3 regions of the Pseudonocardia yunnanensis genome follow, and region 2 is predicted to be linked to each of the others. Evidence: riboswitches for the same ligand, from Rfam matches in the RefSeq annotation. Region 2 holds a riboswitch; each other region holds the start of a gene.
What was found. A riboswitch is a leader RNA that binds a small molecule or an ion and turns the genes downstream of it on or off. The one in region 2 is predicted to bind S-adenosylmethionine.
Positions count from the first base shown of each region.

Region 1: another riboswitch for S-adenosylmethionine. It lies ahead of thrC (threonine synthase); the one in region 2 lies ahead of ABD743_RS43825 (aminotransferase class V-fold PLP-dependent enzyme).
Region 3: another riboswitch for S-adenosylmethionine. It lies ahead of ABD743_RS37265 (FAD-dependent oxidoreductase); the one in region 2 lies ahead of ABD743_RS43825 (aminotransferase class V-fold PLP-dependent enzyme).

Region 1 covers NZ_BAAAUS010000039.1:124,439-129,565, forward strand. Annotated here, with positions in the region: gene thrC (threonine synthase) at 815-2,086, opposite strand; SAM riboswitch class I at 2,095-2,211, opposite strand; gene holA (DNA polymerase III subunit delta) at 2,339-3,316, shown strand; gene rpsT (30S ribosomal protein S20) at 3,407-3,667, opposite strand; gene ABD743_RS32770 (alpha/beta fold hydrolase) at 3,828-4,580, shown strand; gene ABD743_RS32775 (GGDEF domain-containing protein) at 4,599-5,127, opposite strand, start outside.
Region 2 covers NZ_BAAAUS010000068.1:27,327-32,453, reverse strand. Annotated here, with positions in the region: gene ABD743_RS43835 (HAD family hydrolase) at 1-207, opposite strand, end outside; gene ABD743_RS43830 (methionyl-tRNA formyltransferase) at 250-1,206, opposite strand; gene ABD743_RS43825 (aminotransferase class V-fold PLP-dependent enzyme) at 1,295-2,668, opposite strand; SAM riboswitch class IV at 2,703-2,818, opposite strand; gene ABD743_RS43820 (aminotransferase class V-fold PLP-dependent enzyme) at 2,909-4,417, opposite strand; gene ABD743_RS43815 (alpha/beta hydrolase family protein) at 4,417-5,127, opposite strand, start outside.
Region 3 covers NZ_BAAAUS010000049.1:53,670-58,796, reverse strand. Annotated here, with positions in the region: gene ABD743_RS37275 (amino acid ABC transporter permease) at 1-454, opposite strand, end outside; gene ABD743_RS37270 (GNAT family N-acetyltransferase) at 451-939, opposite strand; gene ABD743_RS37265 (FAD-dependent oxidoreductase) at 1,010-2,182, opposite strand; SAM riboswitch class I at 2,486-2,579, opposite strand; gene ABD743_RS44640 (putative leader peptide) at 2,899-3,036, shown strand; gene ABD743_RS37260 (LLM class flavin-dependent oxidoreductase) at 3,119-4,348, shown strand; gene ABD743_RS37255 (NtaA/DmoA family FMN-dependent monooxygenase) at 4,345-5,127, shown strand, end outside.

The DNA.
Region 1 (5,127 bases), on a different contig from region 2:
ACGCGCCGAACGCGTGCTTCTGTGGCAGCGTCTCTGGCCTGAACCGCGGTGGTGACCGGCGCTGTGATCGGCAAGAGTCGGTCGAAGCCGGACGGATCTTCAGCGGGGAAGATGAAAGGCGGCCGCTCAGTTGGAACAGTCCGTCCGCCGTTATTTCGAACTGCGGATCCGCCGCGTGCAACGGGATCGCGAGGTGACCTGGCGCAGCGGAATGCGGGCACTCGTGAGTGGATCGCTGCTGTTCTTGGCCAGAGTCGTGATCTCCATGGAATTCGCTGCGCCGGAACTGGACGGGAACAGCACGTGAACGAGCACACCACGTCCGTGGCCGAGGCCGAACCGAAGCCACTGAACAACCGGTGGCCGTGCAGCCTGCGGGGCTGTCGCCGTGAGATCCGGGTGTCGCGGGTGCGCCGGGCACGGCAAGGTGACCAGCGGTGGCCGACGACGACGTCCAGAACTTCGTGCGGGCGTACGGTGTGGTCGCGGTGCTGCTCGCGTGGGCGACCCTGCACCTGAGCCAGGCGTTACGCCCAACTCCACCCTGCTGCCCGACGAGCCACCGTTCTCCGTTCCGGGCCCGCCGAGGCCGACGCTGCTCCACTTCGCCTGGCTGCAGGCGGCTCGGTGCGCTCACCCCTGCAGGTCCTCAGCAGGAGCAGCCCGTTGCCGACTCGACGCCGCAGCCCGTCATGACGTGCATCCCTCCGCCGTGTTCCCGGCCCGCAGCGCTGTCTGGGTGCAGGCCCCGGGTCATGCGTCCCCCCCCGGGGCTGCGTCCCACCAGGCCGGGGCCAAGGCCCGGCCGGTGGACTCAGAGACCGCGCTCGGCGAGGGCCTCGCGCACGGCCTTGCTGGTCGATGGCACCGTGGCCGACGGGCCGATCTGGCCGGCCACCGCGTCGAGGGTCTTGAGACCGTCGCCGGTGATCAGCAGTACCGTCTCGGCGTCGGGGTCGAGCGCGCCCGACTCCACCAGCTTCTTCGTGGTGGCCACGGTGACTCCACCAGCGGTCTCGGCGAAGACACCCTCGGTGCGTGCGAGCAACCGGATGGCGTCCACCACCTCGGCGTCGCTGACGTGCGCGATCGCGCCACCGGTGCGGCGCACCGCGTCGAGGACGTAGGGGCCGTCGGCGGGGTTGCCGATCGCGAGTGAGCGGGCGATCGTGTCGGGGCGTACGGGCTGCACCACGTCGTGGCCGTCCTCGAACGCCTTGGCCACCGGCGAGCAGCCCGTGGCCTGCGCACCGAACACGCGGTAGGGCGTGGCGTCCACAAGGCCCAGCTTTCCGAGCTCGGTGAAGCCCTTGTCCACCTTGGTCAGCTGCGACCCCGATGCCACGGGCACCACGATCTGCTGCGGCAGGCGCCATCCGAGCTGCTCGGCCACCTCGTAGCCGAGGGTCTTGGAGCCCTCGGCGTAGTACGGCCGCACGTTGACGTTGACGAACGCCCAGTCCTCGTGCTCGGCGGCGAGCTCGGTGGCCAGCCGGTTCACGTCGTCGTAGTTGCCGTCCACCGCGAGCAGCGTGCCGTCGTACACGGCGGTGGTGAGCACCTTCGCCTGCTCCAGCGACGACGGGATGAGCACGACCGAGTCCCACCCGGCACGTGCCGCCGCGGCGGCCACTGCGTTGGCGAGGTTGCCCGTGGACGGGCACGCGAGCACCGAGAAGCCCAGCTCGCGTGCGGCGGCGAGCGCCACGGCCACCACGCGGTCCTTGAAGGAGTGGGTCGGGTTGCCGGTGTCGTCCTTGACCCACAGGTTGCGCAGGCCCAGAGCGGCGCCCAGGCGGTCAGCCTTGATCAGGCGGGTGAGGCCGGGCTCGGTGTTGGGGTGCTCCTGCACGGTGGAGGGCACGGGAAGGAGCTGGCGGTAGCGCCAGATCGACTTCGGGCCGGCCTCGATGGACTCGCGGGTGACGGTGCCGAAGTCGTAGGCGACCTCGAGCGGCCCGAAGCACTGCGGGCAGGCGAACTCCGCGGCGAGCGGGATCTGGTGGCCGCACTCGCGGCAGGAGAGGGCGCGAGCGGGCCCGAGGTCGTACGAGGTGGTGGCCGAGGCGTCGGCAGTCAAGGTCATGAGAAGTCTCCTCATCTTTCCCGCATCGTGCGGGTCGGAATTGGCACCGTGATCGAACGCGTGAACGCGCATCGCCGGTTGCCGGGGCTTCGCCGGGCCGTTCCCTCTGCCCCTCTGGATGAGCCATCTGAAGTTGTGCCCGGAGGTTCGGACCGCCGGATGTCCGACACGTTACGACACGATCGACTCGAATCCCAACCGTGGCCCACGATCTGGGAGGCGGCTCACGCGCTGTCGGTGCCGTGCGCGAGCATGGACGCCGTGCCCGCGCCATCCGCACCTGCGCCGCTGCACCTCGTCCTCGGCGAGGAGGAGCTGCTGGTCGAGCGCGCCGTCGAGCAGGTGGTGGCCGAGGTCAGGATCGGCGAGCCCGGCGCCGAACTGCGCCGGTATCGGGCGGCCGATCTCACACCCGCCGACCTGGCCGACAATCTCAGCCCGTCGCTCTTCGCCGAGGGCCGGGTGATCGTTCTGCAGTCGGCCCACGAGGTGGGCAAGGATCTGGCGGCGGCGATCGTCCAGCAGTCCGCCGATCCGGCCGAGGGCATCGTGCTGGTCGTGGTCCATGCGGGGGGCGCGCGCAACAAGCCGCTCGCCGACGCGCTGCGCAAGGGCGGCGCCGTCGTCACCACGTGCAACAAGATCACACGCTTCGAGGAACGGGCCGACTTCGTGCGGGCCGAGGCGCGGCGGGCCGGCGGTCGGATCGCGCCCGACGCCGTGGGCGTCCTCATCGAGGCGGTGGGGTCCGACCTACGGGAGCTCGCCGCCGCGGTGGGCCAGCTCGTGGCCGACACGGGCGGCAAGGTGGACGAGCACGCGGTGCGCCGCTACCACCGGGGGCGGGCCGAGGCGTCGGGGTTCACGGTGGCCGACAAGGTGATGGCGGGCGACCGGGCCGGGGCGCTGGAGGCCCTGCGTTGGGCGATGGTGCTCGGTGTGGCGCCGGTGCTGGTGGCCGACGCGCTGGCCGACGGCCTGCGCACGCTGGCCAAGGTGGGCGCGGCAGGCCGCGGCGATCCGAACCGGCTCGCGGGCACGCTCGGAATGCCGCCGTGGAAGATACGCAAGGCCCAGTCGCAGGTTCGAGCGTGGCAGCCGGAGGCGCTCGCAGTGGCCTTCGAGGCCGCCGCCGAGGTGAACGCCGACGTCAAGGGCGCGGCTGCCGATGCCGGCTATGCCCTTGAACGGGCAGTGCTGCGGATCTGCGCGGCTCGCGAGAGCCGCTGAGCGCATCCCTCGGGGATGCGCGTCCGAGTCGCGCCGGACACGCCACAACGGCGCCGCCCCGGAGGGGGCAGCGCCGTTGGGAGAGCCTGATCAGAGCGCGGCGACGCGCTTCGACAGCGCCGACTTGCGGTTGGCCGCCTGGTTCTTGTGGATGACGCCCTTGCTGGCTGCCTTGTCCAGGGCCCGGGCCGCCGCGCGCTGCAGCTCGGTGGCCTTCTCGTTCTCGCCGGCCTCCACAGCCTCACGGAAGCGCCGCACCGCGGTGCGCACGGAGGACTTGACCGACTTGTTGCGCTGGCGGCGCTTCTCGTTGGTCTTGACCCGCTTGATCTGGGACTTGATGTTGGCCACGCGAATGCCTCGAGTTCTTCTTCGCCTTGTTCCGGTCCGCACCGGCGGCGGGGATCGTGCGTTCACGCCGGGCGCTCAGCGATCCATGCTACAGCCCGGCGACGACCAGGCGGAAATCGGCCCGGGTCCCCGCACCGAGAGTGACGCCTAGGCTACGTGCGTGACTGTGGTTCTGGTGCATGGCAACCCCGAGACCGAGGCAATCTGGGACCTGCTGAGCGAGCGGCTCGCCGCCCGCGGTCGGACAGACCAGGTGCGGTTGTCGCCGCCAGGCTTCGGCGCTCCGGTGCCGGACGGGTGGACGGCGAGCGTCGACGAGTACCGCGACTGGCTGGTGGCCGAGCTGGAGAGGATCGGGGAACCGGTCGACCTGGTCGGTCACGACTGGGGCGGCGGCCACGTGCTCAACGTCGCGATGAGCCGTCCCGACCTGCTGCGCAGCTGGTGCTCGGACGTCGTCGGCATCTATGACCCCGACTACGTGTGGCACGACCTCGCGCAGATCTGGCAGGCGCCCGGCAAGGGCGAGGAGGCGATCGAGGCTCGCCTCGCCATTTCCGACGAGCAGGCCGCGGAAGGCCTGGTCGCCCTCGGCATGGACGCGGGGGTGGCGCAGCGCGTCGCTCCCGGCTTCGACGCCGTGATGGGGCGGTGCATCCTGGCGCTCTACCGCTCGGCCGCCCAGCCGGTGCTCCGCGACCTCGGCGCGCGGCTGCCGGATGCAGCAGCGCGCCCGGGGCTCGCTCTGATCGCCACCGAAGATCACTTCGTGGGTACCGACGAGCAACGCCGACGCGCCGCTGCTCGGGCGGGGGCTCGCGTGGGGATGCTCGACGGGCTCGGACACTGGTGGATGACCCAGGATCCCGACCGGGGCGCGGCCGTGCTCACCGAGTTCTGGGAGTCCCTGTGACCCGTGGGCGCGTGTCGGCTAGTCGGACGGGACGGAAGCTGCGCTCGGCCTTCCCACTCGCGAGGTGACCGTCGCCGGTGTCGCCGAGTTCGACGACACGGACGTTGACGTCAGGGTGGACATGACGCGCTTGGAGTGGACGGGCCCGGACTCCGCCGCGGTGGCTGCGGCCGGGGCGACCGCACCGGACACGACGGTGTTGCCGCCTGCGTGCTTGGCCCGGTACATCGCGGCGTCCGCGGCCGCGAGCGCCGCAGCGGGGTCGCCGTCCAGCGGGGCGCGCACCACGCCGACCGACATCGTGACGCCGGCGGCGACCTCGACCGGCAGCGCCGCCACGGCGTCGGCGGCACGCTGCAGCGCCGCTCGAGCCTCCGCGGGTGGGGTGGCCGGCATGACGACGACGAACTCGTCGCCGCCGTAGCGGGCCACCAGGTCGTGGGAGCGCAGGATCGTGCGCAGGCACGTCGCCACCTCGCGCAGAACGGCGTCACCCGCGGCGTGCGAGCGGTCGTCGTTGACGTCCTTGAACCGGTCGAGGTCGATC
Region 2 (5,127 bases):
CGAGTCGCCGACCAGCACGCCAGCGGTTCCGTGGACCGCTCGCAGAGCTGCCTCCAGCAGGTCGGGCGCCGGCTTGGTGCGTCGCACGTCGTCTGAGGTGGTCCAGGCGTCGGCGAGCTCCTTGCCGTTGAAGAGGCTGAGGTAGTGCTCGACGTGCTCCTGTTTGCCCGAGCTGGCCAGGGCGATCCGGAAGCCGCGTTCGCGCACCTCGCGGGGTGGTGGCCGGGCGGCCGGCGCCGCCGCAGGGAGTCAGGCGGTGGGGTGCGAGGTGAGGTAGCCGCCCATCCGCGTGAAGTACTCCGTGGCCGCGTGCTCCCGGCCGTCGTCGGTGCGGACGCGGCGGATCACGAGACCCGCGTTGCGGCCGCGGCGGGCGTCGGCCCCGGCCACGACCACCACGCCACCGGCGCCGTCACGGATGAAGATGCGTCCGGGCGTGCCGCCGTAGGGCGTGTCGGTGACGCCGGCGGCGAGCACCCGCAGCCTGGTCGAGCCGTGGAAGCAGTAGGCGTTGGGATAGGGGTCGACCTGCGCGCGCACCAGGTTGGCGATGTCCCGGGCAGGCCAGCTCCAGTCGATCCGGTTGTCCTCCTCGCTGCGCCGGTGGAAGTAGCTCGCCCGGCTGCGGTCCTGCGGCTCCCAGTCGGTGCGACCCGAGGCCAGGAGTTCGAGTGCGTCCACGGTGATCGGCCCGAACATGGCCAGAGTGCGGTCGAACAGCTCGACGATCGTGTCCTCGTCGCCGACCGGGGTGGCGCGCTGCAGCACGATGTCGCCCGCGTCGAAGTCGCCGTCCATCATGTGGGCGGTGACCCCGACCTCCGGCTCCCCGTTGATCACCGCCCAGTTGAGCGGCGCGAAGCCCGCGTAGGCGGGCAACAGGGCGTCGTGCACGTTGAGCGTGCCGAGCCGGGGGAGGGAGAAGACGGCGGGTGGCAGCCACGTGCGCCAGTTCGCCACGACCATCACGTCGGCGGCAGCGGCGCGTATCCGCTCCGCCACCTCAGCGTCGTCGGCCCGGGTGCGCACCAGCACGGGGACGCCGTGCTTGGCCGCGAGCTCGGCCACTGAGTCGTTGAAGATCGTCTCGTACGGGTTGTCGCTCTCCGGGTGTGTGATGACCACGGGGACCTCGTGCCCGGCCGCGAGTACCGCGTCCAACGTCCGATGGCCCCACGTCATGTAGCCGAACACGACGACGCGCATGCAGCACTCCTCCCCGCCCGATGTGTGATCGAAAAGGAGGATAGCTGCTTGTTAGGTTTGCCTGTCCAACATCAATCGGACCGGATGATCAATCCGAACTGCAGGCGGAGGCCCCTGTGCCGAGAGCCAGGTCGCCCACGATCCCGAGGGGATCGTGGTCGCGCGGGTCGGGGGTCGGCACCCACCGCCCGTCGACACGTCCGTAGGTCCAGCGCGGGCCCTGCGTGACGAGCTGTCGCAGCGCCTCCACGAGCCGGTCCACGTGTTCCTCCGTGGTGCCGATCCCGATGCTCGCGCGCAGCGCCTCGCCGTTCTCCCCACAAAGCCTGAGCAGCAGTGGATGGGCGCAGAAGCGGCCGTCCCGGACACCGATCCCGTGCTCGGCGGAGAGGTAGGCGGCCACCCGTCCCGACGGATGCTGCGCCGGGAGGGAGAAGCTCTGCACGGCGACGCGTTCGGTGCTGTCCGACCAGATCCGCAGCGTCCGCACGTCCGGCACGGTGGCGAGACCCGCCGCGAGCCGGTCCGAGAGCGCGCGCTCGTGCGCGAGCGCCGCGCCGTCGAGCACCGGGGCGAGCGTGCGGCAGGCCTGTGCGAGCGCCGCAGCGCCGAGCACGTTCGGCGTGCCGCCCTCGTGGCGGTGCGGGGCGGCGGCCCAGATCGTGTGGTCCACCTCGACCTCCCGCACCGCGCCACCACCCGCGAGATAAGGCGTGCCCACGTCGAGCCAGTCACGCCGGCCGACGATCACGCCCGCGCCGTAGGGGGCGTAGAGCTTGTGGCCGGACAGGGCCACGTAGTCGATGTCGGTGGCCGCGATGTCGATGCTGCGGTGCGGCGCGAGCTGGGCGGCGTCCACCACCACCCGGGCGCCCCACCGGTGGGCGATCTCGACGATCCGGCCCAGAGGCAAGACCTCACCGGTGACGTTGGATGCGCCCGTCACCGCCAGCAGGGCCACGGAAGTCGATGCAAGGGCGGCCTCGAGGCCGGCGAGGGTCTCCTCCACGGTGTCGGCGGCCCCCAGCACCTGGTGGGCGCCGGTCTGCCACGGCAGCAGGTTCGCGTGGTGCTCCACGTCCAGGCACAGGACGGTGCCCGGCACGCACCCGGCGAGCAGGTTCAGCGAGTCGGTGGTGTTGCGGGTGAACACCACCACGTCGTCCTCGGGCCGGGCGCCGACGAACTCGCCGACCGTGGCGCGCGCGGCTTCCAGAAGGGCGGTGCTGACCTGGGAGGCGTAGCCCGCGCCGCGGTGGACCGACGCGTAGTAGGGCAGCAACTCGGCGACGTGGTCGGCCACGGAGCGCAGAGCCGGCGCGCTGGCGGCGAGATCGAGGTTGGCGTACGCCACGTTCCCACCCGTGACCAGTGGCACCCGGAGGTCGTGGCCCACCACCGGGGGAAGCTCGCGTGACGTGGCGGACGAGACATCGGATGGAGCAAGAACGAGCGACAACACGGTCTCCTCATGAGGGGACCCGGCAACGCAGGCGGGTCCGCGCTTGCCACCGGGCACCCCGCCCGGCGGCCTGGTCGTCACCCGGAGCACCCCACCGCGGAGGAGGGTTGCCGGCCAGCGAGCCGGGGCTTGGTGCTGGCACTCATGACCTGTCGCTGACGCTACGTCGGCGTTCGATCGATCGTCAAGCGGCCGTTGCCGCCACCACAGGGAGGGTGGCGGCAACGGGGACGCGGCCCGCTACACGTGCGTCGAGCGGGAGGAGCCGAAATCGGGACGATCGTCGGGATCGTTCGCGATGACCTTCGCCGCCTCCTCGCGAAGTGACTCCCACAACGCGTCGACGTGCGAGGACTCCGTGAGCAGCGATCCGATGGCGACCCGGATGACATAGCGGCCGCCGACCGTGGTGTGGGTGAGGAATGCGCTGCCCGAGGCGTTGACGCGCTCGAGCACGGTGCGGGTGGCGCGGTCGTCCGCCTCCGGCCCGTGGCTCGTGACGACGCGCAGGCACACCAGTGCCAGCGCCGGCTCGGCCGCGAGCTCGAACGCGGGATCCTCGCGCACCCGGCCGGCGAGCTTCTCGGCGAGTGCGATGTGCGAGCGGATGTGCGCCCGCAGCCCGGACAGCCCGTGGCCGTGCACGACCGCCCACAGCTTCAATGCACGGAAGCGGCGACCGAGCGGCACCTGCCAGTCGCGGTAGTCCACGACGAACCCGGACTCCGAGGCGGCGTTGCGCAGGAACTCGGGAGTGATCGAGAGCGCGGCCGGGAGTGCGGTGGCGTCCCGCACCCAGAACAGCGACGCGTCGAACGCCGTGAGCAGCCATTTGTGGGCGTTCGTGCAGAACGAGTCGACGAGTTCGACGCCGTCGAGCAGGTGGCGCAGTTCCGGACACAGCGCTGCCACGCCCGCCCACGCGGCGTCGACGTGCACCCAGACCCCGTGCTCGGCCGCCGCATGCGCGATCTCCCGCACCGGGTCGATCGCGCCCGTGCCCGTCGTGCCGATGGTGGCGCAGACCAGAACCGGCCGCAGCCCCGCCTCGGAGTCGGCCCGGAGCGCGGCGGCCAGGGCGTCTGGTGACATCGCGAGCGAGCCCGGCGACGGCTCGATGATCCGCAGCGCTTGTTTGCCCAGCCCGACGACCCGCACGGCCTTCGCGAGCGCGGAGTGCGTCTCGGCGGTGGTGTAGACGCGCTCCGTGCCGTCGACGCCGCGCTCCCGCCAGTCCGGGTTGCTGCGGTGCAGGGCCGCGAGCAGCGCCACCAGTGCCGCCGAGGACGCGGAGTCCTGGATCGACCCGCCCCCGCCGCCCGCGAACGTGAAGACAGGGTCCAGCCCGAGCGCTCCCGCCATGGCGTCGAGCAGCACCTGCTCCACCTCGGTGGCTGCGGGCGAGGTGGCCCAGAGCATCCCCTGCACGCCGAGGCCGGTGGAGAGCATGTCGCCGAGCAGCGAGTGCAGCGAGGCGTTGGCCGGGAAGTAGCCGAAGAAGCCGGGGTGCTGCCAGTGGGTGGTGGCCGGCACGACCACCCGGTCGATCTCGTCGAGCAGGCTGGAGAGCGGCTGCGGCTCCTCGGGCAGGCCGGCGGACAGCAGCGTGGGCGTCAGCTGCTCGCGCACCCACCCCGGCTGGACGTCGGGCAACACGGGCCGGCCGGCGACGCCGGCACGGTAGTCCGCGATCCAGTCGACGACGGCGTGACCGAGCCTGCGGAACTCCTCAGGGTCGACGTCGGGCATCAGAACCTCTCGCTCATCCAGTTGGTGACCAGGTTGAGCACCTCGGGGTCGATCGTCGTATCGATCGTCGGGTACTCGGTGATGGCGCCCGTGGTGGCGGGCTGCATCAGATGGTTGAGCTCGGCGAAGGTGCGGATCGTCACGTCCGGTTTGCCGGCGAGCAGCGTGCGCAGCGCGGGTTCACTCTGGGTCGGTGGCACCTGGAGGTCCTTTGCGCCGAAGATGGCGAGCACCGGCACCTGCAGCGCCCGCAGGGCCGGCGCGGGGTCGTAGGTGAGCACAGCGCGGTACGCGGGGGTTGCCGGCAGCTGGGCCTCGAGCTCCTCGGCGCTCGGACGCTGATCCTCGGGCAGCGCCGAGGTCTGCTGGGCGATGCGGTCGCGGGAGAGCTGCCGGGCGGCGTCGTAGTCCTCCGCCCGCAGCAGCCCACTGAGTTTGCGCACGTAGTCGATCTGGGCCTGGACCTGCTCCGGGGGCGCGCCGGCCTGTTGGAAGAGCAACCGGTTCTGCAGGACGAGCACCTCCTCCCCGGTGACGGCCGGGGCAGCCATGAGCACGACGAACGCTACCCCGCCCGCGCCGGCCTTCTGGGCGACGAGCGGCGCGAGGTAGCCGCCCTCGCTGTGGCCGAGCAGCCCGATCTTCGCGGGGTCGATCTCGGTGCGGCCCTTCAGGAACGCGAGCCCGGCCAGAGTGTCGCTGGTGAGGTC
Region 3 (5,127 bases), on a different contig from region 2:
CGGGACCGAACGGAATGCCGAAGCTGATCGCGCGGTAGAGCAGCGCCAGGTTGTACCAGAACAGCAGCTGCAGGATCAGCGGCACCGACCGGAAGATCCAGATATAGGTCCAGCTGACGGAGCGCAGCAGGGGGTTCGGCGAGAGCCGCATGACCGCGAGCACCGTGCCGAGGACGAAACCGATCACGATCCCGAGCACCGTCAGCTGCAGGGTCAGCGCGACCGCCCGCAGGATCGACGGGGCGAAGAGGAACTGCCCGACGGTGGGCCAGTCCCACGCCGGGTTGGTGACGAGCGCGTTGATCGCCATCGCGAGCAGCACCGCGACGATCACGGTTGCGGCCCACCGCCACGGGTGCCGGGACGGAACGACGACGAGCCGTTCGTCGACGTCCTGGGTGGCGGCCGGTGGGCTGTTCGCGGTCACTGCCGCGGTATCGGGAGCTGCGCTCATCGAGAGCTCACTTCCTTCTCGAAGGGGTGCTTGCCGATCTGCTCGGCCGGCAACTCCGGGTCGTAGAGCGGTCTGTAGCCGGTGGCGAGGTAGAGGCCCTTGGCCTCCGGCTGGCGCGGTCCGGTCGTCAGGTAGATCCGGCGGTACCCGCGGGCGGCGATCTCCCGTTCGAGCTCGGTGAGCACCCGGCGGGCCAGACCCCGGCGGCGGTGCGCCGAGTGCGTCCAGATCCGCTTGAGCTCGGCCGTGTGGTCGTCGAAGCGGCGGAAGGCGCCGCCTGCCACCGGGTCGCCGTCGGCGAGCAGGAGGATCAGCCCGCCGTCCGGGGCGCCGAACTCCTCCGGTCGACGACGCATCTCTTCGCCGATGTCGCCGAGCGAGTGTCCGTAGCGCGTCGTGTACTCGTGGTCCAGCTCGGTGAGCATCGGCACCACCAGCGGGTCGGTGTAGGCGACCTGGCGAACCTCCAGCGCAGGAGAACTCATCGCAATCCCTCGCTGCACTCGGTCAGCGCTTCGCGGGGACGCTGTAACACTGATTCGCTCGCAAGCTCGCTCATCGCCCCGCCGCCGCGGGCACGCGGTCGATCACACCGGTCGCGAGGTCCGCGAGCACCCGCCCCAGCGCCGGGGCGAACGCGAGCCCGTAACCCGAGAACCCCGCTCCCACGACCAGAGGACCGGCCGTATCCAGCAGAAACCTTCCGTCGGACGTCGACGTGCGGGTACAACCGATCGGTTTGGGAAGTCTGTGGTCGAGCCCTGGCAGGAAGGCGGCCACGTACTCCTGCAGCCTGCGCAGCTGTGCCGGCTCCGGCGCGAACGCGTGCCGGTCCGGGTGGGTCTGCGTCCCCACGCCGTGGAACCCGAGCTTCACGCGTCCGTCCGCAGTGGACGTGCCGTGGACGCTGCTGGGCCAGCCGTCCTCCGGACCGGTGTGGTGGACGAACGTCGGCCATGCGACGTGGTGAGGGGAGAACGGGGCGACCCCGCCGTGCAGCGGAAACGTCGCGGGTTGCTCCTGCGTCACCCGCAGCCTGGGCAGCTCGACGAGCCCATCGAGCAGATCCGCCGTGCGCGCTCCCACCGCCACCACCGCCCGGCCGGCGCGGATCGGGCCTCGTGGTGTCTCGACCTCGACGAGATCGTCTCCGCGCACGGCGATCGCCGTCGCCGGCGTGGAACGGTGGACTACGGCCCCGTGCGCCACGGCAGCCGCGGTCAGAGCGGCGACGGCGTGATCGGCGTGCAGACGGCCGGACCGGTCCGGCTGGTGCAGCACGGGGCCGCCGAACACCATCCCCGGCCACCGGTGCGACGCCTCGTCGGCATCGAGCCACTCATGGGCGATGCCATGCTCGCCGAGGGATCCGGCGAGCGCCCTCGTTCGGCGCGGGTCACCATGGTCGACGCCCCCGGTGATCTGCAACAGAGCTGCGCCCGTCTGGGCCTCCACCTCGCGCCACAGCGGCAGAGCGTCCATGGCAAGGCGCACGTACGGCGCCGCAGGGTAGGACTGCCGGTAGAGCTCCGCCGATCCGTACGGGAAACCGCGCGCACGCCCGGTCTCGAACTGCTCGAGCTGCACCACCTCGCGGCCCCGACCGGCGAGCTGCCATGCAGCCGCCGCACCGACCACGCCGCCGCCGATGACCACGACGTCGACGACTCCGGCGCGCACGGACCTCGACAGACGGCGCGCCGCCGGGATGTGCGGGAACGTTGGCATGACTGTCCTTCCACGACACGGACAGCAGGAACCCCCGACGCGGGGGAACAATCCACTGTGGACAAAGACGGCTCCGGAACCGCCGGAATCACCGTCCTGCAGAGACCTGACCGAGGCGCGTCAGAGCCCAGCCGTACGCGTCAGCGCACGGGAAGCGGGGTGGCTCGAAGGCCGGGATGGGTCAGCGACAAAGAGCGGCCTGCGTGCGGCACAGATCGACGTGCCGACGCTTCGACCAGATGGACGTCAACCACGTCGACGACCGCGTGGCCGCCGGCCGGGCGTCCGATCGACGCACGATGTCTCCCATCGATCCTGGCGTTAGCACCCGGCGCCATGAGGCACATGGTTGCTGCGGCTTCGACGAGCCAGATCTCTCGGCCGCTCTGGATGGACGGCATCGAATGTAGGCGACCACCCGATGGATCTGTCAAGGATGTGACGAACACACGGTCTATCGGACGCGTGACGACCCGCGGCCCATGGCCGGATCCGACGGGCTGTTGATCCTTCGGTATCGAGTATCTATGGTCGCTGCTACGGCGGACGACGCCTCGAGCACCGAACGGAAACGGCGTTCGATCGGCTCTCGCCCAGCCCGAACGGACGGTTCCCGCCACGCCCGCAGCTCGTACACCAGAACGTCGGCGTCGTCGCCGGCGGTGTGGGGCACGACCCGTTGATTGCGGGGGCCGGGCTCTCTAGCGTCGATCACGATGCCGATCCGGGCCCACGCCCGGCGGCCGGGAGGGGATCACGTGGACGCAGCGCCCGAGCGCCGTCGTCGCGTCCCGCTCGTCCGGCGGCACCACGTCGATCTGTGCCGCACGAGCACGGCGATCTGTCCTCGCTGATCAGTAGCCCGCCCGCCCCAACCGCGCGTCGTCGACGTCGCGGTTCAGTTTCCGTCGGCATCTGATCCCTCCGGAGGCACCCGTGGCATCCGAACCCCTGCACCTGGCCGTCGCGCTCGACGGCGCGGGCTGGCACCCGGCCGCCTGGCGCGAGCCCGGCACCCACCCCCGCGAACTGCTGACCCCCCGGTACTGGACCGATCTGGCCCGCACCGCCGAAGCCGGGCTGCTGGACCTCGTGACGATTGAAGACAGTCTCGGGCTGCAGTCGCACAGCCCCTTTCAACCGGACGACCGCGTCGACGAGGTCCGCGGCCGGCTCGACGCGCTGCTCATCGCATCCTTCCTCGCACCGCTGACCAGCCGGGTCGGGCTCGTCCCGACCGTCACCACCACCCATACCGAGCCGTTCCACGTCTCCAAGGCAGTGGCCACGCTCGACCACAACTCGCACGGCCGCGCGGGCTGGCAGGTGAAGGTCTCGGGCCGGGCCGAGGACGCCGCGCACATCGGAAGGCGGGAGATCACCCGCCCCTCGGCCGAGGAGCTCACCGCACCGCGGCTCCCCGAAGCGCTCGTCGCGCTCTTCGACGAGGCGGCCGACGTCGTCCGGGTGGTCCGGCAGCTGTGGGACAGCTGGGAGGACGACGCCGAGATCCGCGACGTCGCCACGCGCCGGTTCATCGACCGCACGAAGGTCCACCACGTCGACTTCGAGGGCCGGTTCTTCAGCGTCCGGGGACCGTCGATCACCCCGCGGCCCCCGCAGGGCCAGCCGGTGGTGGTCGCGCTCGCACACCGGCGGGAGCCGTACGAGCTCGCCGCCCGGGGCGCCGACCTCGTCTTCGTCACCCCCACAGAGCAGCGAGACGCGGCCGCCCTGCTCGCCGACGTGGAGCAGGCCGCCGCCGACGTCGGGCGCACCGGTGAGCCCCTGCATGTCTACGCGGACCTCGTGGTCGTGCTCGACACCGCAACCGAGCCCGGCGCGGCACGCCTGCGCCGACTCGACGACGTCGCCGGCGAGCCGTACACGTCCGACACGACGGTGTTCACCGGTTCCGCCGCGGAGCTCGCCGACCTCGTCGCCGCATGGCAGGCCATCGGGTACCGCGGAGTACGGCTGCGGCCCGCGGTGCTGCCCGAGGACCTCGACCGGATCGTCGCCGACGTCGTCCCCGAACTGCAGCGCCGAGGCCTGTTCCGCACGGTGTACGAAGCCACGACGCTGCGCGGACTGCTCAGTCTGCCGACCTCCGTTCCCAACCGCTACGCCGTCGGCGCAACCGGCCTGAAAGGACGATCACGATGAGCGCACCGCGTAAGCAGATCATCCTCGGCGCCTACCTGGGCGGCGTGAACCACCACACCGCGTGGTGGCACCCAGAGGCCGGGAGCCAGATCGACTTCTCGACCTTCGAGCACACCGCGCGCACCGCCGAACGGGGCAAGTTCGACTTCTTCTTCCTCGCCGAGGGCCTCGCCCTGCGTGAGCGGGCGGGGCAGGTCTTCGACCAAGACATCGTCGGCCGCCCCGACACCCTGCCGGTGCTGGCTTCGCTCGCCGCGGTCACCACGCATCTCGGGCTCGCCGGCACGATCAACGCCACCTTCAACGAGCCCTACGAGCTGGCCCGGCAGTTCGCGACCCTCGACCACCTCTCCGGCGGCCGCACCGCGTGGAACGTCGTCACCTCGTTCGACGCCTTCACGGGCCAGAACTTCCGCCGCGGTGGCTTCCTCGACCGCTCGAAGCGCTACGAGCGGGCCGCCGAGATGATCGACGCGCTGCGCACCCTCTGGGACTCGTGGGACGACGACGACCTGGTCGTGGACCAGGCCACGGGGCGCTACCTGGCCCGCGCCGACGCCGGCTCGTTCAGCGTGCGCGGCGGCCAGTTCGACATCCACGGACGGTTCACCGTGCCCCGCAGCCCGCAGGGGCGACCGGTGATCCTGCAGGCCGGAGTGTCGCCCGAGGGCCGCGACTTCGCCGCGCGTAGCGCCGACGCGATCTTCTCCCCCTACGGCAAGCTCCCGGCGGCCGCCGAGTTCTACCGGGACGTCAAGGCGCGCGCCGCACGGGCGGGC